Regions from separate parts of the Pseudomonas sp. Pmew2 genome, predicted to be linked through region 3. Evidence: predicted binding sites of a transcription regulator. Region 3 holds the regulator's gene; each other region holds the start of a gene.
What was found. Region 3 encodes sigma-54, which starts transcription at its own class of promoters, with help from an activator protein. Its sites were predicted from a motif close to ANTGGCATNNANNTTGCTNT; they were not measured.

Region 1: AC4ANK_RS18365 (flagellar basal body rod protein FlgF) is a predicted target of sigma-54. The motif match lies at 6,387-6,406, and genes of this name have one in related genera.
Region 2: AC4ANK_RS11360 (CmpA/NrtA family ABC transporter substrate-binding protein) is a predicted target of sigma-54. The motif match lies at 6,882-6,901, and genes of this name have one in related genera.

The regions. Positions count from the first base shown of each region.
Region 1 covers NZ_CM176702.1:4,016,534-4,026,947, forward strand. Annotated here, with positions in the region: gene flgK (flagellar hook-associated protein FlgK) at 1-1,571, opposite strand, end outside; gene flgJ (flagellar assembly peptidoglycan hydrolase FlgJ) at 1,583-2,827, opposite strand; gene AC4ANK_RS18350 (flagellar basal body P-ring protein FlgI) at 2,838-3,947, opposite strand; gene flgH (flagellar basal body L-ring protein FlgH) at 3,961-4,674, opposite strand; gene flgG (flagellar basal-body rod protein FlgG) at 4,759-5,547, opposite strand; gene AC4ANK_RS18365 (flagellar basal body rod protein FlgF) at 5,594-6,334, opposite strand; gene AC4ANK_RS18370 (hypothetical protein) at 6,618-6,809, shown strand; gene AC4ANK_RS18375 (flagellar hook protein FlgE) at 6,810-8,570, opposite strand; gene flgE (flagellar hook protein FlgE) at 8,761-10,086, opposite strand; gene flgD (flagellar hook assembly protein FlgD) at 10,112-10,414, opposite strand, start outside.
Region 2 covers NZ_CM176702.1:2,522,613-2,533,026, forward strand. Annotated here, with positions in the region: gene AC4ANK_RS11330 (bifunctional protein-serine/threonine kinase/phosphatase) at 1-352, opposite strand, end outside; gene AC4ANK_RS11335 (nitrate/nitrite transporter) at 360-1,571, opposite strand; partial or broken gene AC4ANK_RS11340 (glycoside hydrolase family 68 protein) at 2,472-3,200, shown strand; gene AC4ANK_RS11345 (IS5 family transposase) at 3,324-4,304, opposite strand; partial or broken gene AC4ANK_RS11350 (glycoside hydrolase family 68 protein) at 4,369-4,890, shown strand; gene AC4ANK_RS11355 (ANTAR domain-containing response regulator) at 4,954-5,529, opposite strand; gene AC4ANK_RS11360 (CmpA/NrtA family ABC transporter substrate-binding protein) at 5,544-6,755, opposite strand; gene AC4ANK_RS11365 (quinone-dependent dihydroorotate dehydrogenase) at 7,007-8,038, shown strand; gene rmf (ribosome modulation factor) at 8,177-8,392, opposite strand; gene rlmKL (bifunctional 23S rRNA (guanine(2069)-N(7))-methyltransferase RlmK/23S rRNA (guanine(2445)-N(2))-methyltransferase RlmL) at 8,983-10,414, shown strand, end outside.
Region 3 covers NZ_CM176702.1:1,455,741-1,466,154, forward strand. Annotated here, with positions in the region: gene AC4ANK_RS06670 (class II fumarate hydratase) at 1-395, shown strand, start outside; gene AC4ANK_RS06675 (DUF2753 family protein) at 430-891, shown strand; gene AC4ANK_RS06680 (superoxide dismutase) at 893-1,504, shown strand; gene AC4ANK_RS06685 (HPr family phosphocarrier protein) at 1,677-1,949, opposite strand; gene rapZ (RNase adapter RapZ) at 1,966-2,823, opposite strand; gene ptsN (PTS IIA-like nitrogen regulatory protein PtsN) at 2,826-3,290, opposite strand; gene hpf (ribosome hibernation-promoting factor, HPF/YfiA family) at 3,302-3,610, opposite strand; gene AC4ANK_RS06705 (RNA polymerase factor sigma-54) at 3,686-5,179, opposite strand; gene lptB (LPS export ABC transporter ATP-binding protein) at 5,362-6,087, opposite strand; gene lptA (lipopolysaccharide transport periplasmic protein LptA) at 6,088-6,636, opposite strand; gene lptC (LPS export ABC transporter periplasmic protein LptC) at 6,623-7,195, opposite strand; gene AC4ANK_RS06725 (KdsC family phosphatase) at 7,204-7,743, opposite strand; gene AC4ANK_RS06730 (KpsF/GutQ family sugar-phosphate isomerase) at 7,743-8,717, opposite strand; gene AC4ANK_RS06735 (ATP-binding cassette domain-containing protein) at 9,022-9,831, shown strand; gene mlaE (lipid asymmetry maintenance ABC transporter permease subunit MlaE) at 9,831-10,414, shown strand, end outside.

The sequences.
Region 1 (10,414 bases), 2.6 Mb from region 3:
CCACTTACCGCGCTGCCATTCTGGTCGAGCACGGGCGCACCACTGGCATTGATCAGCGTGTAGCTCTGCACACCGGTACTGCTGACCGCACCCATCACCAGCTTCATCGGCGCGGAGTCTTTGATCGCGTTACGCAGGTCAGACGTCTGAACGCTGTTATAGATGTCCGATTTGGTATTGAGCACTGGCTGCGTGAAGCCACCTGTACCCGAGTTGCTGGCCCCGGCAGTAGCGGTCAATGGCGCGGCGGCTGCAATGTCCTTGGGATCGGTCAACACCACCGAGATACCCGAGGCGCCGTTGCGTGTCGGAGTGACCTTGAAAACGTCGCCAGCAGCCAGCGCATTGCCATTGAGGCTGACACTGAAGCCATCGAACTGTTTGGGCGGGTTGTCAGTCAGCGCACCGGTGCCGACGCTTTCGCCGTTGGGCAGGCGACGAACCGTGAAGTTGGAGGCGTCGCTGAAGGTGACTTCATAATCGTCGGCGGTCAGTTTGCTGGTATCGCCAATGGTCACGTCCAGGTTGCCGGAACCGGCACTGTTGGTGGTCTTGCCGGTACTGCGCTGCGAAATGGCGTCGGCACTGTTGATGTTGGAATACAGGCTGGAACCGAAGTTGCCTTTGCTGTCGATGCCCTGGCTCATCTGGCTGTTGACCTGATCGGCCAGCACCATCGCGGCACGGCCAAGCTCATTGGTCGCAGGCACCAGCACATCGGAGCGATAGCGCAGCAGACCGCCAATCGAGCCACCGCTGATCACCGAGGTGACGTCAGTCTTGGTCTGGCCGTAAGCGATTTGTACGTTGTACTGCAGAGGATCGGCAGGGCTCGGGGTCGCCGACATGGTGTACGACGTGCCACCGCTGACCAGCGATTGGCCGGTGCCGGTGTAGATATCGTAGTTGCCGTTGTTCTCGATTACCTTGACACCCACCAGCCCGTTGAGCTGGCGCACAGTCTCATTGCGCGAATCGAGCAGCGAATTGGGCGTAGTGTTACCAGCCCCTGCCTGAGTGATCTGCTTGTTCAGGCTTGCCAGGGTCGTGGTCAGCTCGTTGACCTGTTTGGTGAAGGTGGTGAGCTGGGCATTGACGTTGTCATTCTGCGACGACAACTGTGAAGCGACCGAATTGAAGCGTGAGCTCAACGCAGAAGCCTGAGTCAGAAATGCCGAACGGTCCGACGACTGGGTAGCGTTGGTGGCAATGCCCTGCATCTTGGTGAAAAAGTCGGCCAGCTGCGTGGACACGCCAGTGGCGCTATCGGACAGCAGCGTATCGGTCTTGCTGGCCTGGCCGGAGTACGCAACCGCGTCGGCGCTCAGGGCAGTACTGGTTTGCAATTGGGCATCAAGGTAGCTGTTGTAGATACGACGCACGTCGGACAGCGTCGTACCGGTGCCTATATAACCGACACCCAGGCCGATATTGATCTGTGCCGAAGCCGTGGTCATTACCTGCTGACGCGAGTAACCGGCGGTATCCACGTTGGCCGTGTTGTTACCGATGGTGTTGATCGCGGCACTGCTGGCATTGATACCTGAGAGCCCAATTGAAATCAGCGACATGATTCAAAACCTTATAAAGTCGTGGAAGAGCCCGATGCAGCAGCGTAAGTCTGGTAACTCTTCATCTGCTTCGCGATCTGCGAAATCTTGCTGGCATAGTCCGGGTCAGTGGCGTAACCGGCCTTCTGCAATTCTTTTACAAACTGTTCCGGTTTATCGGCCGAATTGACCACTTCTTTATACCGATTGTTGTTCTGCAGCAGGCTGACCAGGTCATGGAAGCTGTCGGCGTAGGAGTCGTAGGAACGGAAATCCGTGGTCTCCTTGACCATCTTGCCGTCACGGAACTCGCTGGTAATGGCACGCGCTTCAGCGCCTTTCCAGCTACCCGCTGCCTTGATACCGAACAGGTTGTGACTGCTGCTGCCATCCTGCTGACGCATGATCGACTTGCCCCAGCCGGTTTCCAGCGCAGCCTGCGCCACCAGCATCACTGGATCGACGCCGATGCGTGCGGCTGCTTCCTTGGCCAGCGGCAGCATGGTCTCGACAAACTGATCGGCGTTGCTGAATGCGCGCTTGGCCGGTGCCAGCGGTGGCTGGGCCATGGAACGCACGTACTCAGGCGCGGGTGCCAGGTTGGGGTCGAGCGTCCAGTCGCCGTTGTTGCCATTGCTGCTGGCGGTTGCGCGAGCAGGTACCGGGCTGTTGCTGACGGCTGCGGTGGCGGAAGGCACGATGCCGGCCAGCAATCGGTCGGTGAGTTTGGTTGGCAACGACAGACGACGCGAGTTGAGCGCCGCCATGTCATTGCGCCCATCACCAGATGCCGAAACTGCCGCAGCCGCCTGATCTGCCGCCGCCGAGCGCGTGGCCCACAGCGGACGCTGATAGACACTGGTCGCCAGCCCGGTTTTGGCCGGGGTTGCATCGGTGGTCGTTACAGGCGTGGCCGTCGTATCGGTCGGTGCTGCGTGCTGAATACCCTTGTCCTTGGACAGTTGACGCATCAACACGTCCTGCAAACCGATGCCGTTGCCACGGGTGGACAGGGTGACCGCCAATTGCTGGTCATACATGTCCTGATACTGGCGCGTCGCCGGGGTGTTCATCGGGTTGTCCTTGGCCAGCACTTCGTTGGCCGAGCGCATGGCCTTGAGCATCTGGCTGACGAACAGCGACTCGAACTCGCGAGCCACCTTCTTCTGGTTTTCCACACTGTCCTTGTCGCCATGCTTCAGCGACGCCAGACGGTTGACGTCGGTGTAGGCACCGGAGTCGACCGCTGACGAAATTCCGCTCTTGGGCATATCCATGCTCGAGTCCTCAGATAACTATCAGATCGGCTTGCAACGCGCCGGCCTGCTTAAGGGCTTCGAGGATGGCCATCAGGTCGCCGGGCGCAGCGCCCACCTGATTGACCGCACGAACAATCTCATCCAGCGTGGTGCCTGGACCGAACTTGAACATCGGGTGTAGCTCCTGCTGGGCATTGACCCGCGAACGCGGCACGACCGCCGTCTGACCACCGGACAATGCGCCCGGCTGGCTGACAATCGGGTCTTCGGTAATGGTCACGGTCAGGCTGCCGTGCGTTACCGCAGCGGGCGAAACCTTGACGTTCTGACCGATCACGATAGTGCCGGTCCGCGAATTGATGATGACCTTGGCAGCGGTCTGGCCCGGGTCGACTTCCAGGTTCTCCAGAATCGACAGGTAGTCGACACGCTGGCCCGGATCAAGCGGCGCGGTCACACGTACCGAGCCACCGTCCAGCGCCTGAGCAACACCAGGACCAAGCAGCTCATTGATCTTGTCCACAATCCGCTTGGCAGTGGTGAAGTCGGACCGGTTCAGGTTAAGGGTCAGGGTATTACCCTGATTGAAGCCGCTCGGCACCGAGCGCTCGACCGACGCACCACCGGGAATACGGCCCGACGACGGAACGTTGACAGTGATTTTCGAACCGTCACGGCCTTCCGCGTCAAAACCGCCGACCACCAGGTTACCCTGTGCGATGGCGTAGACATTGCCGTCGACACCCTTCATCGGCGTCATCAACAGCGCACCACCGCGCAGGCTCTTGGAGTTACCGATCGAGGAAACGGTGATATCGACCGTCTGACCCGGCTTGGCGAACGCTGGCAGATCCGCGTACACAGCAACTGCTGCAACGTTTTTCAACTGCACAGTGCCGGAACCGGACGGCACCTTGATGCCGAACTGCGACAGCATGTTATTGAACGTCTGCAGGGTGAACGGGGTCTGGGTGGTCTGGTCGCCCGTACCATTGAGACCCACGACCAGACCGTAACCGATCAACTGGTTGGCCCGCACGCCGGAGATGCTTGCGATGTCCTTCAGACGCTCGGCGTGAACGCCGAACGCTGTGGACAACAACAAGGTCGCCACTATCAGTTGCTTGAGCTTGATCATGTTTATCCCGCTATCAGAAAGGGAACAACGGGCTGAGGAAGAACCGGTCGAACCAGCCTGGCTGGCTGGTATCGGCAAAGGCTCCAGTCCCCGAATAGGTAATACGTGCATCGGCAATACGGGTGGACGACACTGTGTTGTCGGTGGCGATGTCATCAGCCCGAACCAGACCGGCAATCCGCACCAGCTCGTCACCGGTATTGAGGGTCATCCACTTCTCGCCACGCACCGCCAGAATGCCGTTGGGCAACACATCCGCCACGGTCACAGTGACCGAACCGGTCAGGCTGTTGCTCTGTGCGGCCTTGCCATCACCCTTGGTGGTCCGCGCGCCGGTGTAACCGGCGTTCAGGCTCAGGTCGTTGCCACCAATCGGGTTGTTGGTGGTCAGCCCCGAACCGAACAGCGAGGTCAGACCAATACTGTTGGTGCTGTCCTTGGTCATGGCCGAAGTGGCCGCCTTGCTGGCTGCCATACGCTCGGAAAGCGTGATGGTGATGATGTCGCCGATACGGAAAGCCTTGCGGTCGCCATACAGGTTCTGCTCGAAACCGGCTTGATAGATGGCACCATTGTTGGCAGCGGCCGACATGGGTGTACGCGGCAACACCGGAGCGTAATAAGGGTCATTGGGCTTGGCCGTCGGCGCAACGCAGCCAGACAGCAGGGTGATCCCGCACAATGAAGCGATCAACACTGAAAAACGCGGAACACTAAGGCGGTTCATGACACTTGAAACCTCGCGGTGTAACAGGCGCTTATCAGGCGCCCCATCGGATTGAGCAGTTTTACGAGCGACAACATCAAACACTTACAGGTTCTGAGTCAGGTTCTGCAGCATCTGGTCGGCGGTCGAGATCACTTTGGAGTTCATCTCGTAAGCACGCTGGGTGGTGATCATGTTGACCAGTTCCTCAACGGTGCTGACGTTGGAGTTTTCCAGGGTGTTCTGCAGGGTCGGACCCAGGCCGTTGAGGCCAGGCGTGCCGATCTGCGGCGCGCCGCTTGAACCGGTTTCCAGATAAAGGTTGCCGCCGATGGCCTGCAGGCCGGCCGGGTTGATGAAGTCAGCGGTCTGGATGTTGCCGATGATCTGCGGTGTGGCGGTTGCACCGGCCAGCGTGACGGAAACAGTACCGTCCTGACCGACTGTGAAGGTCTGGGCGTTCTGTGGAACGACAATCGCAGGCTCAAGAGCGTAGCCGTTGGCAGTCACGATCTGGCCGTTGGCGTCCAGGTGAAAAGTACCGTCGCGGCTGTAGGCAACAGTGCCGTCCGGCTGGGTCACCTGAAAGAAACCACGACCGTTGACCGCCAGGTCCAGCGGGTTGTTGGTGGTCTGCAGGCTACCGGCTGTGAAGTTCTTCTGCGTACCGACAATGCGCACACCGGTACCCAATTGCAGACCGGATGGCAGCTCGCTGTCCTGAGTGGACTGGGCACCCGGCTGGCGTTTGATCTGGTAGAGCAGGTCCTGGAACTCGGCACGATCACTCTTGAAACCTGTGGTCGAAACGTTCGCCAGGTTGTTGGAGATAGTGGTCAGGTTGGTGTCCTGAGCGGCAAGGCCGGTTTTAGCGACGTATAGTGCAGGAAGCATGTGTGTTCTCCTCAAGCGCCGGTTTGTCGGCGCAAGCTGTCATTGATTAGCCAAGTTGCAAGACGCGAGCCATAGACTGATCGTCTTCTTCGGCGGTCTTCATCATCTTGACGTGCAATTCGAATTGACGGGACAAGGCCAGTACCGAGGTCATTTCCTCGACCGCATTGACGTTGCTCGCCTGCAGAAAGCCGGACTCGACCTGAACGGTGGCATCTGCGTCGGCAGGCCGACCGGTCTTGGTGTGGATCAGGCCATCGGGGCCTTTTTCCATGGTCTTGAGGTCAGGCTTGACCAGCTTGATACGGTCGACCTGCGCCATCACCTGTGGGCTTTCGCCGAGTGAGCGAATGCTGATTGTGCCGTCGGCACCGATCTCGATCTGCTGCTGAGGCGGCACGGCAATCGGACCGCCATTGCCCATTACCGGCAAACCGCTGCCGTCGCGCAACACACCCAGGGCATCGATGTTCATGCCGGAGCTGCGGGTGTAGGCTTCGCCACCATCGGGGGTCTGCACTGCAATCCAGCCATCACCTTTGACGGCGATGTCCAGTTCACGGCCGGTCTCAACCATGGCACCGGCGGAAAAGTCGGTCCCCGGACGTTCGCTCATCGCATAGGCACGCGACGGCATGACCTCGCCAAACACCGGCATCGAGCGGGCCTGTTCAAGGTCACGCATGAAACCGTTTGTTGATACGTTTGCCAGGTTGTTGGCGTGAGCCTTCTGCGCGATCGCGTTTTCGGATGCACCGCTCATTGCGACGTAAAGCAACTTGTCCACAGTCTTCCTCCTCCGACAGACGCTTGCCGCCTGTAGCTGTTCTGAAAGGGTTAAAGCAATTTTTGAACCAACTTGTCAGGCTCGATACAAATGCCTGATTAACCAGCAAAAACCGGCATTCGATGATGCCCTTCGGGCAAAGCGCCGCCCAATAGCGGCGGAGGACTGCCGCCTGCCGATCATCAAGCAGCGAGCACCGCCAAAAAAACTTCATTGGTATGGGCTGACAAGCGGATCGACAGTGATAATCTTGCCGACACCGCAGCCCTGAACGGGAACCCTCATGCTTTTTCGTGCATGCATTGCCGGCATCGCCAGCGCGAGCCTGATGACCCTCGCCCTCCTCGCCCAGGCCGCCCCCGCTCACTATTACAAATGGCAGGGCGACAGCCGGATTGTCTGCGCCCAGACCAGCCCCGGGCCTGGCTGGACACGGCTGAAAGGTCACTTCATCAAATCCGACTGCTCAATCTGATCAGGTCGACTGAATCAGCGTCTGCATCACGGTCGCCTCTGTCGATATGGCTTTGGAGTTGGCCTGATAAGCCGTCTGCGCCTGGATGAGAGCAATCAGCTCATCAGCCAGGACGACATTGGACCCCTCCAGCCCGTCGCCAATGAGGCTGCCCAGCGTGCCGACGCCCGGCACATCGTAATCGGCAACGCCAGAGTCGGCGGATTCGGTCCAGCGCGTATCACTGCGCGCCTGCAACCCCTGCGGATTGGAGAAGCTGGCGAGTATCACCTGACCGATATTCTTGTTCATGCCATTGGTAAACCCGGCACACAGGATGCCATCGCGCCCCACGCTCAAGCTGCTCAACTGCCCCGCCGCATGGCCATCAACATGCGTGGAAGAACGCGAACTGGCGGCGTTGTGCTGCAGCAGGTTGGTGAAGTCGATCGTAATGCCCTTCGCACTGCCAGCCGCACCGTTGGGTACCCATTTTTCTGGCCCTGTGACCCGCTCGGCAGGCATGGCCGGTGTCCAGCCGGTCAGTTGCAGACCGTTGCTATGGGTACTCGCAAAACCAGGGCCGCCGGTCAATGACTGTACCCAGCCGCCAGAATCAAACACGATGTTTGCAGTCAGCGGGTCGGTGGAATCAGGCATCTGCGGGTTGCGGCCATCAATCAGCGCATGAATGCGCCAGCTGTTGGTGCCGTCCTTCACGAAATACTGCTTCAGCTCGTGCTGATTGCCCTGGCTGTCGAAAATCGCATTGGCAAACATATCGCTGTACGTCTTCAGGTCCGATGGATCGAACGCCGGAACCGGGCGATCCATCAACGCATCACCAGGATCAAGCATGCTGATCGATCCATTATTCAACGGCAGCGACACTGTGCCGCCATTGGCAGCGCCGTTACTGACCCAGGCACCATTGACCTCTTCAGCCGGCCGCCAGCCTTGCAGGGCAAATTCGGTATCCGAGATTTTACGAAGGTGCTGGCTATTGCCGCTGTATGACAGCGATCCGTTCGGTCTTTGCTCAAGGGTTACTTGCAACGGTGCCACGCTGTTCGGGTCCACCGGATTACGCCCATCGATCAGCACATACATGGACCACTGACTGTCGCCGGTCTTGACGAAATACTGCTTCAGCTCATGATCCGCCGCAGGCACCGCAGTGGCTCCTGCTCCAGACCCCGCATCCTGAATGGTACGGCCAACGACCCGCGTGTAGGTCGCAGGATCGGCCGGGTCGAAGACCGGCAAGCGCGCGAGCGAAGGCAGCGAGGCGTCCAGGTTGATGTTCTCGGCAACCCGCGTGGTGGCTCTGGCCGATACATTCGATGTATCAATCTGCAAGTCGGTACGCAACCCGCGCTTGATCTCGCCCTGCTCGTTTGCCGCATAGCCTTGCAATCGTCCACCCTCGCTGTCCACAACGAAGTTCGCCGCGTCCTTGAGGAACGCTCCGGCACGGGTATAGGCAAGAGACCCACCGTCACTCACCACAAAAAAGCCGTTGCCCTGAATACGCATGTCGAGCGGATTACCCGACGTGGTCATGCTTTCGCCCTGATTGAAGTTTTGCTGCATTGAAGCAAGACGTACGCCATCACCTACAGCATTGCGACCACTGCCCAACTGGCTGGCTGAATACAGCGCCGAGAACTGCGCACGCGACGACTTGAACCCGATAGTGCCGGAGTTGGCAATATTGTTACCGGCCACCTCCAGCCTTTTATTCGCGGCATGAATGCCGCTGATCGCGGTATTGAACGACATGAAAACTCCTTTACCCCAAAGGGCAACTCATAGAGGAGTTTTGATTCTCACATCATCGCGCGTAGGAGATTTCCAAGTACATTGACTGAACTTTCTGCAAGTTTAATTAAACTCGAGCGTGCATCACCTTGTAAAAAACAACCAAAAAAAAGCCCCTTCGAAAAGGGGCTTTATTTAACGCTCTACACTATCAAGTCATCTGAATAGTGGTTTGCATGATGGTGCTTTGAGTGGAGATAGTTTTGGCGTTCGCCTGGTAGTTGCTCTGCGCCTTGATCAGGTTGACCAGCTCCATGGTCAGATCGACGTTGGACTCTTCCAGCGCCTGACCAGTGATGTAGCCGAGGGTGCCCGATTGCGGCGTGCCGCTGACCGGTACGCCCGAAGCGAAGGTTTCACGCCAGTTGGTGCCACCTGCCTGCGCCAGGCCTTGCACGTTGGCAAAGTTGGTCAGCGAGGTCTGCCCGATCACTTGGGATTTGCCGTTGGTGTAGGTCGCGAACAGGTTGCCGGTTGCATCAACGCTCATCGCACTGAGCTGGCCAGTGGCGTAACCGTCCTGGTCCTGAGTGATCAGGCCCGACACCGACGCGGTCTGGGTAATACCGGCCATGTTCAGTTTGATGGAGGCACCCGTAGCACCGTTCGCGCCCCAGCTGGCGGTCGTGCCGGTGCCGGATTGCACACCTGGTACCCAGTTGGCGACAGTAAAGGTGCCATCAGTGTTGAACTTGATGTTCGCACTGTCGGTCGGTACGGTGCCCGGCGCTGCGACGACCAGATTACCCGAGGAGTCGAATGTCAGGTCGTTCTTGTCGGCCGTAGTAGTGGTCGGGTCGGAAATGCTGCGACCGTCCATCAGCGAGTACATGGACCAGGTGTTGGTGCCGGTCTTGACGAAATACTGATCCAGCGTATGCGCGTTACCCTGAGTGTCATAGGTCGGCGTGCTGTACTTCATGTTGTACGACTTGGTGTCAGTCGCGTCGAACGTAGTGAGCGACGGCAAGGCAGTGGTCGAATTCAGGTTGGCAACGTTGGTAATGGCGGTGGTTGCCTTGGGCTGAAGGTTGGACGAATCCACCCGCAGGTCGCTCAATGCACCGGTTACCACACTGCCGTTGGCATCAACGTTGTAACCCTGCAACTTCATACCGCCGCTGTTGACGACGTAGCCTTCCTTGTCGGTGTGGAATGCACCGGCACGGGTGTACAGCTTCTCGCCGTTATTGCTGAGCATGAAGAAACCGTTGCCGTTGATGGCAAGGTCGAGGCTGTTGGCAGTACCGGTAGTCAGGTTGCCCTGCGAGAACTGCTGGGAAACCGCTGCGGTTGTTACGCCACTGCCCACATTGGTCTGGCCGGAAGTGCCGCGAATCGATTGAGCGTATTGATCGGCAAACTCCGCGCGCGACGATTTGAAGCCAGTGGTCGCAACGTTGGCAATGTTGTTGCCGGTAACGTCGAGACTTTTGTTTGCAGCATAGAGCCCACTAAGGCCGATATTGAAAGACATGTTTCACTCCTGCGCCTGGTAGGCTCTACAATCCGATGGTTTGAACTTTGGACAGGGCAACACTGCCGCTGGCCAGATTGAGCATTGTTTCTGCACCATTCACACCCAACGTGACGCTGTTGACCGTGGCAGGCAGGTAAGTCGAAAGCTGTGTGTTCTTGCCGTCAACCGAGCCTTCAGCCTTGAAGGTGTAGTTGCCCGACGCAAGCGCTGTACCGTCGCTGTCCGTACCGTCCCAGGAAAAGCTGGTGGTGCCGACTTTCTGCGCGCCCAGCTCGACGGTGTCGACCAGATTCGATTGCGAATCGTAAACCTTGATACTTGTCGC
Region 2 (10,414 bases), 1.1 Mb from region 3:
AGTCGCCGACGTGGGCCAGGGTGAAGCGTCGTCCGCGCAGCACCAGAGCGCTGAGGGTGGTCAGCAAACCGTTGGCCAGCAGCCAGCGATTCTGCGCCAGCAGCAGGCGGTCGAGAGACTGGGCCACGCCCCAGGTTTCCGGCGTGGCGTAATAGTCGAGCGCCAGCGCCTGTAGCGTGGACTGCGCAGCCAGTGCGCCATCAGCACACTGGCTGACGCCGTCGGCAAGGGCGAACAGATAGCCCTTGCTTGCGGCCAGTGTCGGGGCCGGAGTCACCAGGCGCAGAGCATCCTGATTTTCCGCGCGCGGACCGCTGGCGCTGAATTGAGCGAACTGCAGTTGCAGCGTCATCGGCGGTTCAGACTCGCGCCGCGGTCACAGCCGCCGAACCCCAGGTGGTTCTCCAGCGACGCTTGACGTTCAGCAGACCGAACCAGGCCAGCACTGCCAGGCCTGCGAACAGCCACAGGCCCAACTGGTAATCGCCAGTGTTCTGTTTGATGGTGCCCAGACCCGCTGCCAGCAGGAAGCCACCGATGCCGCCCGCCATGCCGATCAGGCCGGTCATGACCCCGATTTCCTTGCGGAAACGCTGCGGAACCAGCTGAAAGACTGCGCCATTACCGGCACCCAGGCCCAGCATCGCGGCAACGAACAGAGCCAGTGCTGCCCACGAACTTGGCAGGTTGAAACCCACCGCCGCGATACCGATGGCCGCAACGGCGTACATCACGGTCAATGTGCGAATCCCGCCAAAGCGGTCAGCCAGCGCGCCACCGAGCGGGCGCATCAGGCTGCCGCCGAAGACACAGGCAGCGGTGTAGTAACCGGCAGTAATCGGGCTCAAGCCATATTGGTCGTTGAAATAGCCGGGCAGGGCGCTGGCCAGGCCGATGAAGCCGCCGAACGTCACGCTGTAGAAAAACATGAACCACCAGCTGTCACGATCACCCAGCGCCTTTAGGTAATCCGCCATGGATTTGGGCTTGCTGCGCTCCGGGGCGTTGCGCGCCATAAGCGTGAAAGCGATCAGGGTCAGAACCAGCGGGATCAGCGCCAGGCCGAATACGTTGCCCCAGCCGAAACTGGCGGCCAGTACCGGCGCGATCAATGCTGCCAGTACGGTGCCCGAGTTGCCCGCACCGGCTATGCCCATCGCCTTGCCCTGGTGCTGCGGTGGATACCACTGCGACGCCAGGGGCAGCGCGACGGCGAATGAAGCACCGGCCATACCCAGGAACAGGCCCAGCAGCAGTACCTGGCCGTAGGTGTGAATGCCCAGTTGCCAGGCCGCCAGCAGTGCGCCGATGACAATCACCTGGCCAATGATGCCAGCGGTCTTGGGCGACAGCTGGTCCGCCAGCAGGCCCATGAAAAAGCGCAGCACGGCACCCGCCAGAATCGGCGTGGCGACCATCAGGCCACGTTGCTGAGTGGTCAGGTGCAGGTCAGTGGCAATCTGCACCGCCAGCGGGCCAAGCAGATACCAGACCATGAAACTCAGGTCGAAATAGAGAAACGCCGCAAACAGGGTCGGTTTATGGCCTGCCTTCCAGAAGCTTGTATCCATGTGTACACCTCATCATCTGCTAGTTAGTCAGTCGGGCCATGACCGCGACACGGGTTTTCCAGACGCTGTGGTGGAGTGTTCCGAATGACGGCGACTCCACCGGCCCCGTCGCCGGGGCCAAAACGCAAAAAACGTCGCCTCTCTGTCCAAGTGAGCGGAAAGAGATGAGCGACGTCTTTGTCGTAAAAAGGTGATAGCCGCCGTTGGCTACCGTGCGATTGCTAAAGCAAGAGATGGGCCAATGGCGTTGCAAGCGATTAGCCGCAAGCTGCGAGCGGGTTTGGGTGATTCCCGGGAAGCAGGCGAGGGCCGGTCAGTGACCTTGAAGCGGGCGCTCGCCAGCAAAGCGCTGTAAAACAGGGCGCGCCGCGAGCGACAGTCTGCAGCCTGAAAGGGCAAGATCACGCATGGCCATTGAAGAGTTTATTAAAGTTCAATGGCGGTATTATTATTTCATGTGCCATTGGTTTTGGTGTTAAGTACTGTCATTGTGATGCTGTTTTGACGTGCCTGTATGACGGTTTTAATAGCGCTGATCAATAAGTGTTAATATTCATTAATATTCTGTTTATTGAGGTTGTACGATAACACCAGTCTCAATATTTAATTTACATTGCCCGGTATCTCTGACAGCATTCATTGCACCGTGATTAACACGGCTCATCCATCAGGAAATGAATTTACTCTTCACTGCGGCGATCTGTAATTGCAAATTGCCTGTCAATATTCGATAAATGTTTACTTTTTAAAAAGTAATCGTCTACTCGCTCTTTTTCCGGTTTTCAGTTGCCCTCAAGGGCTTGAAACACCGATCCCGGGTACCTCCCGGCAATACAGCCGCGCCGACCGGGCTGTCTTCCTCTTCGCGCTTCATTGCAGGCGCCAATAAAGGACATCATCATGAGTAACATCAATTACGCACCCACCATCTGGTCCAGAGCTGATGCGCTGAAGGTCAATGAAAATGATCCGACTACCACGCAGCCTCTGGTAAGCCCGGATTTTCCGGTCATGAGTGATACCGTATTCATCTGGGACACCATGCCGTTGCGCGAGCTTGACGGCACCGTGGTTTCAGTCAACGGCTGGTCGGTGATCGTCACGCTGACGGCTGACCGCCACCCCGACGATCCGCAGTATGTCGGTGCCAATGGCCGCTATGACATCAAGCGTGACTGGGAAGATCGTCATGGCCGGGCACGCATGTGCTACTGGTACTCGCGCACCGGAAAGGACTGGATCTTTGGTGGCCGGGTAATGGCCGAAGGTGTGTCGCCAACCACCCGGGAGTGGGCGGGCACACCCGTACTGTTGAATGATAAAGGCGATATCGACCTGTACTACACCTGTGTAACGCCGGGTGCGGCAATTGCCAAAGTACGTGGCCGTATTGTGACGTCCGACAAGGGCGTGGAATTGAAAGACTTTACGGAGGTGAAAACACTGTTCGAGGCCGACGGCAAATATTACCAAACCGAAGCGCAGAACTCGACCTGGAACTTTCGCGACCCCAGTCCGTTTATTGATCCCAATGATGGCAAGTTGTACATGGTTTTTGAAGGCAATGTCGCCGGCGAACGCGGCACGCATACAGTAGGCGCCGCAGAACTTGGTCCTGTTCCGCTAGGGATGCTCCGATCAACTTGCCGCGCAGCGGTGGCAAGCCGTAATTTGCCAGGCACATAGCGCTATTTTTCTGAAAACGGTCTGATGCAGTGTGAGTCGAGCGCGTTTTTCGCTCGGTTTTCCGTGTTAAGCGCGCAACTCACCCAAACCCATTAGTCGCTTTCGAGCCATCCACAGGTTCGACAGGGCGAACAGCGTGGTCAGTTGGGCCGTGTTTTTCATCAGCCCACGAAAGCGTACTTTCACGTAACCAAACTGGCGCTTGATGACCCGAAACGGATGCTCGACCTTGGCGCGTGTCTGCGCTTTGCAGTACTCGATCTTGCGCTTGGCTTTGTACAACAGGCTGCGTTTGTTCAGCTTGGAATACGTGCTGCGCCGCGCCGCGATTTGCCAGATCACGTTACGATTTTCGTGCTCTTCACGCTTCTCGACACCGGTGTAGCCAGCGTCCGCATAGACCGCGTTTTCTTCCCCGTGGAGCAGTTCGGCGACTTGAGTGACATCGGCCACATTGGCCGCAGTGCCATGGACGTGATGAACCAGTCCAGACTCAACGTCAGCGCCGATGTGGGCCTTCATACCGAAGAAATACTGGTTACCCTTCTTTGTCTGATGCATCTCGGGATCACGCTCGCCGTCTTTGTTCTTGGTCGAGCTTGGGGCATGAATAATGGTGGCATCGACGATGGTGCCCTGGCGCAGCGACAGGCCTTTTTCCTGCAAATAACCGTTGATGACCGCGAGGATTGCAGGAGCCAGTTGATGTTTCTCCAGCAGGTGCCGGAAGTTCATGATCGTGGTGTCTTCCGGTATCGGCGCACTCAACGTCAGGCGTGCAAACTGGCGCATGGGGGTGATTTCGTAGAGCGCTTCTTCCATGGCCGGATCACTCAGGGAGAACCAGTTCTGCAGCAGGTGAATGCGCAGCATGGTTTCCAGCGGATAAGGTTTTCTGCCACCGCCGGCCTTGGGGTAGAACGGTTCGATCAGGCCCAGCAGACCTGTCCAGGGGACGACCTGATCCATCTCGGCGAGGAAGCGTTCGCGGCGTGTCTGCTTGCGCTTGCTGGCATATTCGAAATCGGAAAAGCTCATCTGGCTCATGGGAGGCTCGGATCAGGTGGTCAGGCGATTTTCGCATAACCGGGACTTGTTCGGAGATTCCCTAGGTCATGAGGAAATAGGCGGTGCCAGATTTCAAGTCGGCTGTATCGGACTGGCCGTTGCGAAAGACCTCAGTGGTGATGAGTGGGAAATACTTCCGCCGCTGGTCACCGCAGTAGGTGTCAATGATCAGACTGAACGCCCGCATTATGTCTTTCAGGACGGCAAGTATTACTTGTTCACCATCAGCCACAAGTTTACTTATGCCGATGGTGTTACGGGTCCGGATGGTGTTTACGGGTTTGTCGGCGAGCATTTGTTCGGGCCTTACCGGCCGATGAACGCTTCCGGCCTGGTGTTGGGCAATCCGCCTGCACAGCCATTTCAGACTTACTCGCACTGTGTGATGCCGAACGGTCTGGTGACCTCGTTCATCGACAGCGTACCCACCTCTGGCGAGGATTACCGCATTGGCGGTACCGAGGCACCGACGGTGAGGATTCTACTGGAGGGCGATCGCTCGTTTGTGCAGGAAGTGTATGACTACGGCTACATCCCCGCGATGAAGAACGTGGTGCTGAGCTGACCGACTGCACCCATTAACCTGGTAGCGGAAGAACGCCTGTGCGAGCAGGCGTTCTTCGCTCGTTTACCCCAGCAACTCGCTCATCGCGATAATTTGCTCGGCCACCTGAATCAGCTTTTGCTGGCGACTCATCGCCTGACGCCGCATCAGGGTGTACGCGTCTTCCTCGTTGCAATCCTTCATTTTCATCAGCAGCCCCTTGGCCAGCTCGATGCGCTTGCGTTCGGCCAGTTGCTGATCGCGGGCATGCAGTTGCGCACGCAGTGCCTGATCGCTCTCGAAACGGGCCATCGCCACGTCCAGAATCGGTTGCAACCGTTGGGCCTGGATACCCTCGACGATATACGCACTGACCCCGGACTTGATTGCCTGGCGCATCACGCCCGGATCGTGCTCGTCGGTGAACATCACGATGGGCCGCGGCTGGTCACGGCTGACCAGCACCACTTGCTCCATTACATCGCGTCCTGGCGATTCGGTGTCGATCAGGATGACGTCCGGGCGCACCGCTTCAACGCGGGCGGGCAAGTCGATGATCAGTCCGGATTCGTCGATTACTTCAAAACCGGCCTCTATCAATGCCGATTTGAGGCGACCGACTTTTCTGGCCGTGTCATTGATAAGCAGGATACGCAGCATGGTCACGTTCTCCGTCAACGACTGGCCACAGCGGGCGCGTTGTCGGCCAGCGAGTGGAGCTTGAAGCTACGCGCGTAGCCTGCGGGGTCGCTGCCGTCCCAGATCCTGCCATCGATTAACTGACTGCTGCGCAGGGTTGCAGTGGGTGCGTCGATGCCCAGCGCATCTGCTGCCTGGCGATACAGGTCCAGTTGCTGGACACGGCTGGCGACAGCCAGGTAATCCGGGTCTTCACGCAACAGGCCCCAGCGCCGGAACTGAGTCATGAACCACATACCGTCGGACAGCCACGGATAATTGACCTGCCCCTGATCATGGAAACTGACTGCATGTGGGTCCTGCCAGTGATTGCCGAGGCCGTCGCTGTAGTGGCCAAGCAGGCGCGGCTCGATGCAGTCCGGCGAGGTATCCAGATAATCCGCACCGCTGAGCAGTTGTGCGGTACTGCGCCGGTTATGGTCGCTTTCCTCGATGAAGCGGCTCGCTTCCAGTACGGCCATGATCAGCGCTCTGGCGGTGTTGGGGTTCTGCTCGACGAACTCACGGGTACAGCCCAGCACCTTGCCCGGGTGATCCGGCCAGATCGACTGGCTGGTCGCCATGGTGAAGCCCAGTTGCTGCTGAACGGCGCTGGCGCCCCAGGGTTCGCCGACGCAGAAACCGTCGATGCGCCCAGCCTGCAGGTGTTGCGCCATTTGCGTGGGTGGCACCACGACACTGGTCACATCATCGAGTGGATGGATGCCTTGGCTGGCCAGCCAGTAGTAGAGCCACATGGCGTGGTTGCCGGTGGGGAAGGTCTGCGCGAAGGTCAGCCTTGATCCGCTTTGGTGCGCGCGTTTGTCCAGTGCTTCAGGAGTGATCACGCCCGCCTGCTGCAACTCGCGGGACAGGTTGATGCACTGGCCGTTCTGGTTGAGTCCCATGAGGATGGCCATGTCGGTCGCCGGACCACCGCTGATGCCCAGTTCCACCGCATAGATCAGACCATACAGGCTGTGTGCCGCCTGCAACTGCCCGCTGACCAGCCTGTCGCGCAGCCCGGCCCAGGAGGTCTGACGCTCGAGGTTCAGGCTCAGGCCGTATGGCTGGGCGAAACCCTGAGTGGCCGCAACCACCAGCGGGGCGCAGTCGGTCAATGCCATGAAGCCCACGTCCAGGCTGTTCATTTCCGGGGCGTCACTACCGGCCACCCAGTCCAGCGCATTACCGGTTCGTTCGTTCATCGCGCGTGCTTCATCAAAGGTCCGTCCAGAAAAAAGGCGTCGTCCGACCCATTGCAATGCAAGTGTCGAAGCGACGCCGTTGTCCATGCACCGCTCCGCCGTTGGAGTGAGTGCCGATAGCGGTTTCAAGCAAGGCATATGCCATCGCCGGGGAAGAGTGAGCAACAAGTTTGTCGCGCGCCTCGCCTGACAGGCCTGCACGCGTCTATAATCGCCACCCTGAATTCAGCTGCTCACGAGCCCATCCCGCCATGTATAACCTGGCCCGCCAGTTACTGTTCAAACTTTCTCCGGAAACCTCTCATGACCTGTCGCTGGACCTGATCAGTGCAGGCGGGCGGCTGGGCCTCAATGGTCTGCTGAGCAAGTCCCCGGCGAAGTTGCCGGTCAGTGTGATGGGGCTGGAATTTCCCAACCCTGTGGGGCTGGCAGCAGGTCTGGACAAAAACGGTGCAGCCATTGATGGCTTTACGCAGCTGGGCTTCGGCTTCGTCGAGATCGGTACTGTGACGCCACGTCCACAGCCGGGCAACCCCAAACCGCGCATTTTCCGCCTGCCGCATGCCGAGGCGATCATCAATCGCATGGGCTTCAACAATCTGGGCGTCGATAACCTGGTGTCCCGAGTCCAGGCGGCAAAGTATCGCGGCATTCTGGGTATCAATATCGGCAAGAACTTCGACACGCCGGTCGAGCGTGCGGTGGACGATTACCTGATCTGCCTGGACAAGGTCTATGCCCACGCCAGCTACGTCACCGTCAACGTCAGCTCACCCAACACGCCGGGGCTGCGCAGTCTGCAGTTCGGTGACTCGCTCAAGCAACTGCTCCAGGCCCTGAGCCTGCGCCAGCAGGAACTGACGCAGCAGCACGGCAGACGCGTGCCGTTGGCGATCAAGATTGCCCCGGACATGAGCGATGAAGAAACCGTGCTGGTGGCCTCTGCACTGATCGAGTCGGGCATGGATGCGGTGATTGCCACCAACACCACGCTCAGCCGCCAGGGTGTGGAAGGGCTGCCGCATGGCGATGAAGCGGGTGGTCTGTCGGGCGCGCCGGTGCGGGAAAAAAGCACGCACATCGTCAAGGTGCTGGCCGGTGAGCTGGCAGGTCGTCTGCCGATCATTGCCGCTGGTGGCATCACTGAAGGCCGGCATGCTGCCGAGAAGATAGCCGCAGGTGCCAGTCTGGTGCAGATCTATTCCGGTTTCATCTACAAGGGCCCTGCGCTGATTCGCGAATCGGTGGACGCCATTGCGGCAATGCCACCGGCCGTACGCTGAATCGAAGGCAAAAAAAGGGGCTCCTCGAGAGAGCCCCTGGGCGTTGGCCCGCCGCCCGGGTCGGGCGTGCATGGTACAGGTGTGAATCAGTCAATCATGTGGGTGGCCCGACAGAGGCCTGAAAGTCTTTGAATCGCCTCATCCGACCGCGTGAAGTTCGTTGAGTCTGTGGATGCCCGCAGTGCCGGTCATACCGTCCCAGTTGTCGCCGCGTCCTTCGCGCCAGCCATTGATCCATGCCTGGCGTACTGACGGTAGAGTAAAAGGGCAAAGCTCACGGGATTTACCATGAACGCCGTATTGATATCCGCGTAAAAATGCTCTTTCCAACGGATCACGCTTAAGTCTTCTCATAGGGTAATGCCCTCGTCTGTTGACTGTAATATCCCTGAGACCCCGTGATGAGGTCGGGCAGAATCTTCTGCCGTTGGGGCCCGCTGCCGGCGTCGCGGACCTTGATGTCATAACCGTTGCGGAGATGACCTGAGACGATTTCTAACCAAAGCACAGGTCGGTGTGAATGATCGTTTTGTCATAAGCACGTCATATTCAGGTCTGTCGAGCAATAAGCAATGGTCTGTTCAAACACTGATTGTTTGGCGCAGCCCTTTTGACGCAGGGGTTTGCGAGCCAGATGAGATCGCTTGTCAGTCTCGTATGGTGGCCTAATGCCTTGGCTGGTTAAGCGACGAAGGGTCGCGATGGGCACGGTAGAAATGTGACTTTTCCAGCGTGACTTTTTAATTACGTCTTTTTATTGCCGACATCGTCCTGGCGGATATCTGTTCTAATACTCCCGAAAACTGCCGCAATGACATGACAGGATCATGCGGTGGACCGGCACACATCACGTGCCACGCAGGCGTTCTCCACGAAAGACGCCTGTTCAAATCTGGCAGGGCAATGCGTTGCCCGCCGCAGACGGCTCAGGCCCTGGAATACACATGTCGGATCGCTACGAACTTTTCCTTACTTGCCCCAAAGGCCTCGAAGGACTGCTTGCCGAGGAAGCTACGGCACTGGGTCTGCAAGAGACCCGCGAGCACACATCGGCCATTCGCGGCTCGGCCGACATGGAGACCGCCTACCGGCTGTGCCTCTGGTCGCGGCTAGCCAACCGCGTGCTGCTGGTGCTCAAGCGCTTCCCGATGAAGGATGCCGAAGACCTGTATCACGGCGTGCTCGATGTCGAGTGGCATGATCATCTCGAGTCCGATGGCACCATCGCAGTGGAGTTCAGTGGCCACGGGTCGGGCATCGATAACACCCACTTCGGTGCACTGAAGGTCAAGGATGCGATCGTCGACAAGCTGCGTACACCGGATGGCGAGCGGCCGTCAGTGGACAAGATCAACCCTGACCTGCGCGTGCACCTGCGCCTGGATCGCGGCGAGGCAATTCTGTCTCTCGACCTCTCTGGCCACAGCCTGCACCAGCGCGGCTATCGCCTGCAGCAAGGTGCTGCGCCCCTGAAGGAGAACCTTGCCGCCGCGATCCTGATCCGCGCTGGCTGGCCGCGCATCGCTGCCGAGGGCGGCGCGCTGGCTGACCCGATGTGCGGTGTCGGTACGTTCCTGGTCGAGGCAGGCATGATCGCCGCCGACATCGCCCCGAACATCAAGCGTGAACGCTGGGGCTTCTCGGCCTGGCTGGGCCACGTCCCGGCGCTGTGGCGCAAGCTGCACGACGAAGCGCTGGCCCGCGCGGAAGCCGGGTTGGCCAAAACACCTTCGTGGATTCGCGGTTACGAGGCTGATCCGCGACTGATCCAGCCTGGGCGCAACAATATCGAACGTGCAGGTCTGAGCGACTGGATCAAGGTCTATCAAGGCGAAGTTGCGACCTTCGAGCCGCGTCCCGACCAGAACCAGAAAGGTCTGGTGATCTGCAACCCTCCATACGGCGAGCGTCTGGGTGATGAAGCCAGCCTGCTGTATCTCTACCAGAATCTGGGCGAGCGCCTGCGTCAGGCCTGCCTTAACTGGGAAGCTGCGGTGTTCACCGGCGCGCCTGACCTGGGCAAGCGCATGGGCATTCGCAGCCACAAACAGTATTCGTTCTGGAACGGTGCCTTGCCGTGCAAATTGCTGCTGATCAAGGTCACGCCTGACCAGTTCGTGACGGGCGAGCGTCGCACACCCGAGCAGCGTCAGATCGAGCGCGAAAACCCTGTCGAAGTTGAAGTCGTTGAAAGAAAGCTCAACAAGAACGGCAACCCGATCAAGCCGGAACCGGTGGTGGTCGAACAGGCGCGCCTGAGCGAAGGCGGGCAGATGTTTGCCAATCGCCTGCAAAAGAACCTCAAGCTGATGGGCAAATGGGTGCGCCGCGAAGGTATCGATTGCTACCGCGTGTATGACGCCGACATGCCTGAAT
Region 3 (10,414 bases):
CCATGGTTGCCGCGCAAGTGATCGGCAACGACGCGACGATTACCGTGGCGGGGCAGTCCGGCAACTTCGAACTTAACGTGATGCTACCGATCATCGCCCAGAACCTGCTCAGCAGCATCGAGCTGCTGGCCAATTCCAGTCGGCTGCTGGCTGACAAAGCGATTGCGAGCTTCAAGGTCAATGAATCCAAGCTCAAGGAAGCGCTGTCGCGTAATCCGATTCTGGTGACGGCCCTCAACCCGATCATTGGCTATCAGAAAGCCGCCGAAATCGCCAAGACCGCTTACAAGCAGGGCCGTCCGGTCATTGACGTCGCCCTTGAGCACACTGATTTGCAACGTAGCGAACTGGAAGTGTTGCTCAACCCTGAAAAACTCACCGCTGGCGGTATTTGATTCCAGCCAGCCAACGTCCCCTGGAGGTATGACCATGCAGCATTGGAAACGCACTATCGAGCAGGCCAATCGCTGTTTCAATCTGGGCGAGTGGGTCGAAGCCCGCGAGCTTTACCTTCAGGCGCTGGCGTTGGCGCAAGTGTTGTTCGAGCGTTGGGCGGATGTCGACGAGGCCGTCGCGGCCTGTGTGATTTCTCACCACAACCTGGCGGACCTGCACCTGAGCCTCGATCAGCCTGAGGAAAGCGCTGAATACCTGTGTGCCATTCATCAACATCTGTTGCGGACCATGCAGGATCAGCGTCTTCCTCCGGCGCTCCGTGAGGCAGCCTTGCGCCACAGCAGCAAAACCTACGCCGAGTTGCTGAGCTTTATCAGTGAACACGGCGAATACCCGCGCACTCATCGGTTGTTGAACAGCAGCAGCGAGCACACGCGCTCATCGTTGCAGCGCCACTCGGCAGCCACTTCCGGACTTTTCTACGGAGCACATTGAAATGCCTTATACCTTGCCTGCACTGCCTTACGCATACGATGCCCTGGAGCCGCACATCGATGCGCAAACCATGGAGATCCATTACACCAAGCATCACCAGACCTACATCAACAACCTTAATGCTGCGATCGAAGGCACCGAGTTTGCTGACTGGTCCATCGAGAAGCTGGTGGCCAGCATCAAGCAGTTGCCTGAAAACCTGCGTCCGGCGGTCATCAACCAGGGTGGCGGTCACGCGAATCATTCGTTGTTCTGGGAGGTGATGGTGCCAGGCGGAGGCGGTTTGCCCAAAGGCCCTGTCGCTTTGGCCATCGACGAGCAGCTGGGTGGCTACGACAGATTCAAGGAAGCGTTTACCAAAGCCGCATTGACCCGTTTCGGCAGCGGCTGGGCATGGCTGAGCGTCACCCCCGACAAAAAGCTGGTGGTTGAAAGCAGCGGTAATCAGGACAGCCCGTTGATGAATGGCAATACGCCGATTCTGGGTCTGGATGTATGGGAGCACGCTTACTACCTGCGCTATCAGAACCGTCGCCCCGAATACATCAACGCGTTCTACAACGTGATCAATTGGTATGAAGTGTCTCGACGTTATCAGGCCGCTCTGGCCTGACTCCCGTAACCGGGCTCAAGGCAGCTTATGCGCTCAGGAATATTCGCTCTCAGCGGTGTGCGGTTGTTGCGGCTCGTCGTAGGCACCGGGCTGCTGTTGGCAGGTATGTCGTTACTGATTGCTTGGTTGCGGATGCACTGCTGGTGACCTTGGAAGGGGCGTATTTGAGGGCTTACTCGCCCTCATCAAACTTGTTGTTGATCAGTTCAACCAGGCCATCGAGCGCTTCCTGCTCGAATTCGCCTTCGGTTTTCAGATGGATTTCGGTGCCTTTGCCTGCCGCCAGCATCATCACGGCCATGATGCTTTTACCATCGACCATGGTCTGCTCAGAGCGGCCAACCCTGATCGTGCAAGGGAACTTGCCTGCGACGCTGACGAATTTGGCGGCAGCGCGGGCATGCAGGCCCAATTTGTTGATGATGGTGATTTGACGAGCGGGCATCGCAGTGAAAATCCTTTCAGCTAAGGTCGCGGTGGCGAACCTGAACGTTCTTGAGTGATTGTTGCAAGACCTGGCCGAGCCGTTCGGTCAGGTAGACGGAGCGGTGATGTCCGCCGGTGCAGCCAATGGCAATGGTAACGTAAGAACGGTTGCTGGCTGCAAACCGGGGCAACCATTTGTTCAGATAAGCGAAGATGTCCTGAAACATCTCTTCAACATCGGGTTGCACCGACAGGTAGTCGATAACCGGTTGTTCAAGCCCGGAATGGTCGCGCAGTTCAGGCTTCCAGTACGGGTTGGGCAGGCAGCGCACATCGAATACCAGATCTGCGTCGACGGGCATGCCACGCTTGAAACCAAAGGATTCGATCAGAAACGCAGTGCCTGGCTCGGGCTTGTTCAGCAGGCGAAGCTTGAGTGCGTCGCGCAACTGATAGAGGTTCAGGTGGGTGGTGTTGATTTTCAGGTCGGCCAGATCGATGATCGGGCCCAGCAGCGTTGTCTCGTCGCGTATCGCCTCGGCAAGCGAACGATCTGCCGTGCTCAAAGGATGACGACGCCTGGTTTCCGAGAAGCGTTTGAGAAGGGTTGCTTCATCCGCATCAAGGTAAAGCACGTCGCACTGGATGTTGCGTGAGCGGACTTCATCCAGCATTTGCGGAAAGCGGGTCAGGTGACTGGGCAGGTTTCGCGCATCGATGGACACCGCCAGCAAGGGCTCGGCCAGTTCAGTATTGATCAGCGCTCGCTCGGCCAGTTCCGGCAGCAGTCCGGCAGGCAGGTTGTCGACACAGTAAAAACCGTTGTCTTCCAGCACGTCGAGGGCTGTACTTTTACCCGAGCCGGAACGGCCGCTGACGATGATCATGCGCATGTTCAGTTTCCGTTCTGCACGTCCAGCACCACTTGATAAAGCGCTTCGGCACTTTTGGCACTGCGCAGGCGCTTACGCACATCTTTGTCATCAAGCATGCTGGCGATCTGGCGCAATAACTCCAGGTGCTCATCAGTAGCGGCTTGCGGGACCAGCAATACAAACAGCAGGTCAACCGGCGCGCCATCGATGGCGTCGAAATCCACGGGGGTAGCGAGGTGAATGACTGCACTGACAGGCTCGCTGCAGTCAGCAAGGCGGCAATGAGGGATGGCAATACCGTTGCCGAAACCGGTTGAACCCAGTTTTTCGCGGGCAACAAGACTTGCGAATACTGTGTCCGGAACCATGCCCGGTACTTCACGACCGATCAGGTTGGCAATTTCTTCGAGTACACGCTTTTTACTGCCACCCGGCACGTTCACAAGGGAGCGGCCGGGGGTCAGGATATTTTCGATTCGGATCATTTAAATGGGCGTTAGCGAGCGGCCGCACCTTTGAGGATGCTTTGCTGCTTTTCCTTATGCTTGAGCAATTGTCGGTCTAGCTTGTCAGTGAGCAGGTCGATGGCAGCATACATGTCGTCATGTTCAGCATTGGCAACGACCTCTCCACCATGGATGTGCAACGTGGCTTCGATCTTCTGCTTGAGCTTTTCGACCGTCATCGTGACCTGCACGTTGGTAATCTTGTCAAAATGCCCCTCGAGCTTTTTGAGCTTGAGCTCAACGTATTCACGAAGGGGTTTGGTCACTTCCAGTTGGTGTCCACTGATGTTGACTTGCATACAGCTTTCTCCTTTGCCAGTGCATAAAGAGGCAGGCATGGCGCCTGTCTCTGGGACGCTGTGGCTGGGCCTGCATCACATCAGCCGCTTACGCTCACTGGAAGGCGCTATCCCGAGTGACTCGCGGTACTTGGCGACTGTGCGACGGGCTACTTGAATGCCTTGTGCCTCCAGTAAACCAGCGATCTTGCTATCACTCAACGGCTTTTTCTGATTTTCCGCCGCAACCAGTTTTTTGATGATTGCGCGAATTGCCGTGGACGAGCATTCACCGCCCTCGGAAGTGCTCACATGGCTCGAGAAGAAGTATTTCAGCTCGTAAATGCCGCGTGGCGTGTGCATGAACTTCTGGGTGGTCACGCGCGAGATGGTCGATTCATGCATGCCCACTGCCTCGGCAATGTCGTGCAGGACAAGCGGCTTCATCGCCTCGTCGCCGTACTCAAGAAAGCCGCGCTGATGTTCGACGATCTGGGTGGCGACCTTCATCAGTGTCTCGTTGCGGCTTTGCAGGCTCTTGATGAACCAGCGCGCCTCTTGCAACTGATTGCGCATGAAGGTGTTGTCTGCGCTGGTATCGGCCCGGCGTACAAAACCTGCGTATTGCGGATTGACGCGCAGGCGCGGTACGGACTCCTGATTGAGCTCGACCAGCCAGCGCTCGTTGTCCTTGCGCACGATTACATCGGGAATGACGTACTCGGCTTCTGTGGATTCGATTTGTGAGCCAGGGCGCGGGTTGAGGCTCTGGACCAGCTCGATGACCTGGCGCAGCTCGTCTTCCTTGAGCTTCATGCGCCGCATCAACTGGCCGTAATCGCGACTTCCCAGCAGGTCGATGTAGTCGGTGACCAACCGTTGCGCTTCCATCAGCCAAGGTGTTTTGGCTGGCAACTGGCGAAGCTGCAGGAGCAGGCATTCGCTCAGGTTTCGGGCGCCGATGCCTGCCGGCTCAAACTGCTGGATGCGGTGCAGTACGGCTTCGATTTCGTCGAGTTCGATGTCCAGCTCGGGATCGAAAGACTCGAGAATCTCCTCGAGGGTTTCGTCCAGATAGCCCTGGTTGTTGATGCAGTCGATCAGCGTAACCGCCACCAGGCGGTCCTTGTCGGACATCGGGGCGACGTTCAATTGCCACAGCAGGTGGCTTTGCAGGCTTTCGCCTGCAGATGTGCGTGTGGTGAAGTCCCACTCGTCATCATCGTTGCTTGGCAGGCTGCTGGCGCTGGTCTGGTAGATGTCTTCCCATGCGGTATCGACGGGCAGTTCGTTGGGAATGCGCTCGTTCCATTCGCCGTCTTCAAGGTTATCCACGGTAGGCGCGGATTCCTGGTAGGTCGGTTCCTGAACGTCGGGGTTGGGCTTTTGTTCGATGTTGTCGGCAAGCGGGTCGGAGTTGTCGAAGTCGTCGCCTTCTTCCTGCCGTTCCAGCATGGGGTTCGATTCCAGCGCCTCCTGGATCTCCTGCTGGAGGTCCAGTGTGGAAAGCTGGAGTAAGCGGATTGCCTGTTGCAGCTGCGGTGTCATCGTCAGCTGCTGGCCCATTCTCAAGACTAGCGATGGTTTCATGGCAGGGGCTAAACACCTTATTCGCCGGCGCTCATGCGCCATCTACTACAGGCGCCGGAGCGCCAACTTAAGCAAATTATATGCCTGAAACCTGTACCTTTGCCTAGAGTGGTATGACAAATAAAATATTGTCAACACACTGCACTGGCATCAATCGGCCGCTAAGCGCAAAGGGCAGTCGATTAAAGGCGGAATTCGTGGCCGAGGTAGACCTCTTTCACCAGTTGATTCGCCAGAATGGTCTCGGAATCGCCTTCTGCGATCAGCTGTCCATCGTTGACGATGTAGGCAGTTTCGCAGATGTCCAGCGTTTCACGGACGTTGTGGTCGGTGATCAGTACGCCGATACCCTTGGCCTTGAGGTGGTGAATGATCTGCTTGATATCACCTACCGAAATAGGGTCTACGCCTGCGAAAGGTTCATCCAGCAGGATGAATTTCGGCGCAGTGGCCAGGGCGCGGGCAATTTCCACGCGGCGGCGCTCGCCGCCCGACAGGCTCATGCCCAGGTTGTCGCGAATGTGGGTGATGTGAAACTCCTGCAAGAGGCTTTCGAGCTCCTTGCGGCGTGCTCCGGCATCGAGTTCCTTGCGGGTCTCGAGAATCGCCATGATGTTGTCGGACACTGAAAGCTTGCGGAAAATCGAGGCTTCCTGCGGCAGGTAGCCGATGCCGGCTCGGGCGCGACCGTGCATGGGTTGATGGCTGACATCCAGATCGTCAATCAGCACGCGACCCTGATCAGCCTGGACCAGACCTACGATCATGTAGAAGCAGGTGGTCTTGCCGGCACCGTTGGGGCCCAGCAGGCCGACGATCTGGCCGCTGTCGATGGAAATGCTCACATCGCGCACGACCTGCCGGCTTTTGTAGCTTTTAGCCAGATGCTGGGCTTTGAGCGTCGCCATTTACTGGGCCTTCTGAGGTTGGTCGGTTTTCTTTTTCGGCTGGATGACCATGTCGATACGCGGACGTGGTGTGGTCACCTTGGCACCGCCATTGGCCCGACCGGCGCTGACGACCTGTCTGACCGTGTCATAAACGATTTTCTCGCCTTCGGAAGTATTGCCATCATTGATGACCTTGGCCTTGTCGATGAGGACGATACGGTCCTGCCCGGCGTAGTACTGAATAGTGACGGCATAGGCCTGCACAATCGGTTTGTCTACGGCAGGCTTCTGCTCGTAATAGGCCAGATTGCCGACAGAGGTGAACACATCCACTTCGCCCTGGGCATTACGCGTGATCGTCACAGTGTTACCGGTGATCTTCATCGAGCCCTGGGTGATGATGACGTTGCCCTTGTAGGTTGCTACGCCTTTCTTGTCATCGAGCTGAGCATCGTCAGACTGGATGTGGATCGGCTGATCGCGGTCGGTTGGCAGGGACCAGGCGCTCGCGCTTCCCAGTGCTGCGCCCAGGCCGAGCAATAAAGGAAGAGTTTTAACGAGCCTCATACTGTCCTCTTACGTTGGACAGCAGGTCCATCCTGCTGTCTTTCAAATATGCTTTCATTCCCTTGGCCGTAGTCACACCGCCGGCGCCGTCGATTCTAACGTCTTGCTCGGTCTGCGCATATTGCTTCTGAGGGAATACGGTCATTCGACTGGTAGTGATAATAGTCGTACGTTGTTTTTCATCGGTACGCTCGACACGAACGGAATCGATCAGCTCGACCTGGTCGCCGCCGGACGAAACTTCGCCTTTCTTGCTCTGTACGTGCCATGGAAACTCGCCACCGCGGTACATGTGCAGGTCGGGCGTGGTCAACAGGGTCACGTCAGTGGCTTTCACGTGCTCGACCTTGTCGGAGGTCATGTCGTACTGAAGCGTGCCATCGGGCAGGTACTGCACGCTGTGGGCATTGATCGCATAGTAGTCGATGACCGTGTCGTCAACGGTCGACACCGGCTGATCCATAAAACTTTCCGGGCTGATGTTCCAGTAACCGACCGCTGCCAGCAGCAGCGCCAGTACCCCGAGCAGCAGGAACTTGCGAATTTTTTTAGTGAACATAATGGCTTCTATAAATAGACGGAGTGAGCCGCTTCAAGGTTGCCTTGCGCACTCAGAATCAGTTCGCAGAATTCGCGTGCCGCACCTTCGCCGCCCCGCGCTCTGGTTATTCCATGTGCATGCTCGCGTACAAAACTCGCGGCATTGGCAACCGCCATGCCCAGACCGACGCGCCTGATGACTGGCAAGTCTGGCAGATCATCACCCAGATAGGCGACTTGTTCGTAACCAAGCTGGAGTTCTGCGAGCAGTTTGTCCAGTACTACCAACTTGTCTTCACGTCCCTGAAACAGGTGTTCAATGCCCAGGCTCTTTGCCCGGCGCTCGACTATCGCAGTCTTGCGGCCGCTGATAATGGCTGTTGTGACGCCTGAGGCTATCAGCATTTTTATGCCTTGGCCGTCGAGAGTGTTGAATGTCTTGATCTCGCGGCCATCTTCCATGAAGTAAAGGCGGCCGTCGGTCAGTACGCCATCGACGTCGAAAACGGCCAGCTTGATAGCCTTGCCGCGTTGCATGAGGTCCTGGGTCATCGTTTCGGTTTCCATTACATGACGCCTGCGCGCAAAAGATCCTGCAAGTTGAACGCGCCAACCGGCCGGTCGTACTGGTCTACGACAACAAGCGCACTGATTTTGTTGTCCTCCATGATTTTCAGCGCTTCGGCGGCCAGCATTTCTGCATGGGCCGTCTTGCCGTGAAGGGTCATGACTTCATCAATGATGGTCTGGCGAATATCGACGGGGCGGTCCAGCGTTCTGCGCAAATCGCCGTCGGTGAAGATACCGGCCAGTGTGCCGTCAGCTTCGACAATCGCGGTCATGCCCAGGCCCTTGCGGGTCATTTCCAGCAGCGCATCCCTGAGCAGCGTGCCGCGTTGAACGCTGGGCAGTGCGTCGCCGCAGTGCATGACATTCTCGACCTTGAGCAACAGGCGACGGCCCAGCGCGCCACCCGGATGGGAGAATGCAAAGTCTTCAGCGGTGAAACCCCGTGCGTCCAGCAGCGCCACGGCCAGCGCGTCGCCCATGACCAGTGCGGCGGTGGTCGAAGAGGTCGGTGCCAGATTGAGCGGGCAGGCCTCGTGCACGACATGAGCGTTGAGATTGATGTCGGCAGCCTTGGCCAGAATGGACTCGGGGTCGCCGGTCAGGCTGATCATCTTTATGCCCAGACGCTTGATCAGTGGCAGCAGGGTCACGATCTCGTGGGTGCTGCCGGAGTTCGACAGGGCCAGGATAATGTCATCGCGGGTGATCATGCCCATGTCGCCATGACTGGCTTCAGCTGGATGCACGAAAAAAGAGGTAGTGCCCGTGCTCGCCAGTGTGGCGGCAATCTTGTTGCCGATGTGTCCGGACTTGCCCATGCCGACCACAACAACTCGGCCCTTGCTGGCGAGGATCATTTCGCACGCGCGCACGAAATCGCCGTCAAGACGTTCAAGCAAGCCTTGTATGGCTTCTATCTCAAGGCGAATGGTGCGTTGCGCCGATTGGATCAGGTCACTGGATTGGTTCATGTCTGGAAAGGGTCAGCCTGCTGAAAGGCGGCGATTATAGCGGTAATGAACGATTCCCTCACGTCTGATCGTCGTTGTGTTGTTTTTAAACGAATTTCCTACGCACTTGAGGGTCTGTATCCACGCCTGATGCCATAACATTGTGGTACAGAATAATTCAACGATTACCTGAACCGCTCGGTTCTCTTCTTGGGGGCGGGTGGCGGCGGTGGTATAGTTCGCGGCCTGTTCGGCGCGCCTGGACAGCTGGTCGGCCTCCAAGAACCGACGGCTGAGGGCGGAGGCTGTATCGCAAGGAGTTTAGATGAGTCCTGATGACGCCTATGCGGTCGAGTTGAAAGGTGTGTCTTTCAAACGCGGTACGCGCAGCATTTTCAATAACGTTGATATTCGTATTCCGCGGGGCAAGGTCACCGGGATCATGGGGCCGTCCGGTTGTGGCAAGACTACCTTGCTGCGCTTGATGGGGGCTCAGTTGCGTCCAAGCGAAGGGCAGGTGTGGGTCAATGGTCAGAACCTGCCTGAGCTGTCGCGCAGTGATCTGTTCGATGCTCGCAAGCAGATGGGCGTGTTGTTTCAGAGCGGAGCACTGTTTACCGATCTGGACGTTTTCGAAAACGTCGCTTTTCCCTTGCGCGTGCACACTGAACTGCCGGAAGAAATGATCCGCGACATCGTGCTGCTCAAGCTTCAGGCTGTGGGCCTGCGCGGTGCGGTCGAACTGATGCCCGACGAACTGTCGGGTGGTATGAAGCGTCGTGTCGCGCTGGCCCGGGCCATCGCTCTCGATCCGCAGATTCTCATGTATGACGAGCCCTTCGTAGGGCAGGACCCGATTGCGATGGGCGTGCTGGTACGCCTGATCCGCTTGCTCAACGACGCATTGGGCATCACCAGTATCGTGGTGTCCCATGACCTCAGCGAGACAGCGAGCATTGCCGACTATCTCTATGTAGTGGGTGACGGGCAGGTGCTGGGGCAGGGCACGCCTGAAGAACTGATGTCCTCGGACAACCCACGCATTCGTCAATTCATGACCGGCGAGCCTGATGGCCCTGTACCGTTCCACTATCCGGCGCTGGATTTTCGCGAAGATCTATTGGGGAAGCGCTGATGCGCAATAAGTCACTGATGGACCGGGTACGCCTGTTAGGGCGTTCGGCCATTGATATTGTTACTGTTCTGGGCCGTTCCGGTCTGTTTCTGGTAAACGCCCTGCTTGGCCGCGGCGGTGCGGGCAGCAGTTTTCAACTGCTGGTAAGGCAGCTGTATTCGGTCGGTGTCATGTCGCTGGTCATCATCGTGGTGTCCGGCATGTTCATCGGCATGGTGCTGGCGCTGCAGGGCTTCAGCATTCTGACCAAGTACGGCTCCGAGCAGGCCGTTGGCCAGATGGTCGCACTGACCCTGCTGCGTGAGCTGGGGCCTGTGGTTACAGCCCTGCTGTTCGCCGGGCGTGCAGGTTCTGCGCTGACCGCCGAGATCGGCAACATGAAATCCACCGAGCAGTTGTCGAGCCTTGAGATGATCGGTGTCGATCCACTCAAGTACATCGTTGCGCCACGCCTGTGGGCAGGTTTCATCTCGATGCCGATTCTGGCGATGATTTTCAGTGTGGTCGGTATCTGGGGCGCTTCCTGGGTAGCGATCGATTGGCTGGGCGTCTATGACGGTTCTTTCTGGTCGAACATGCAGAA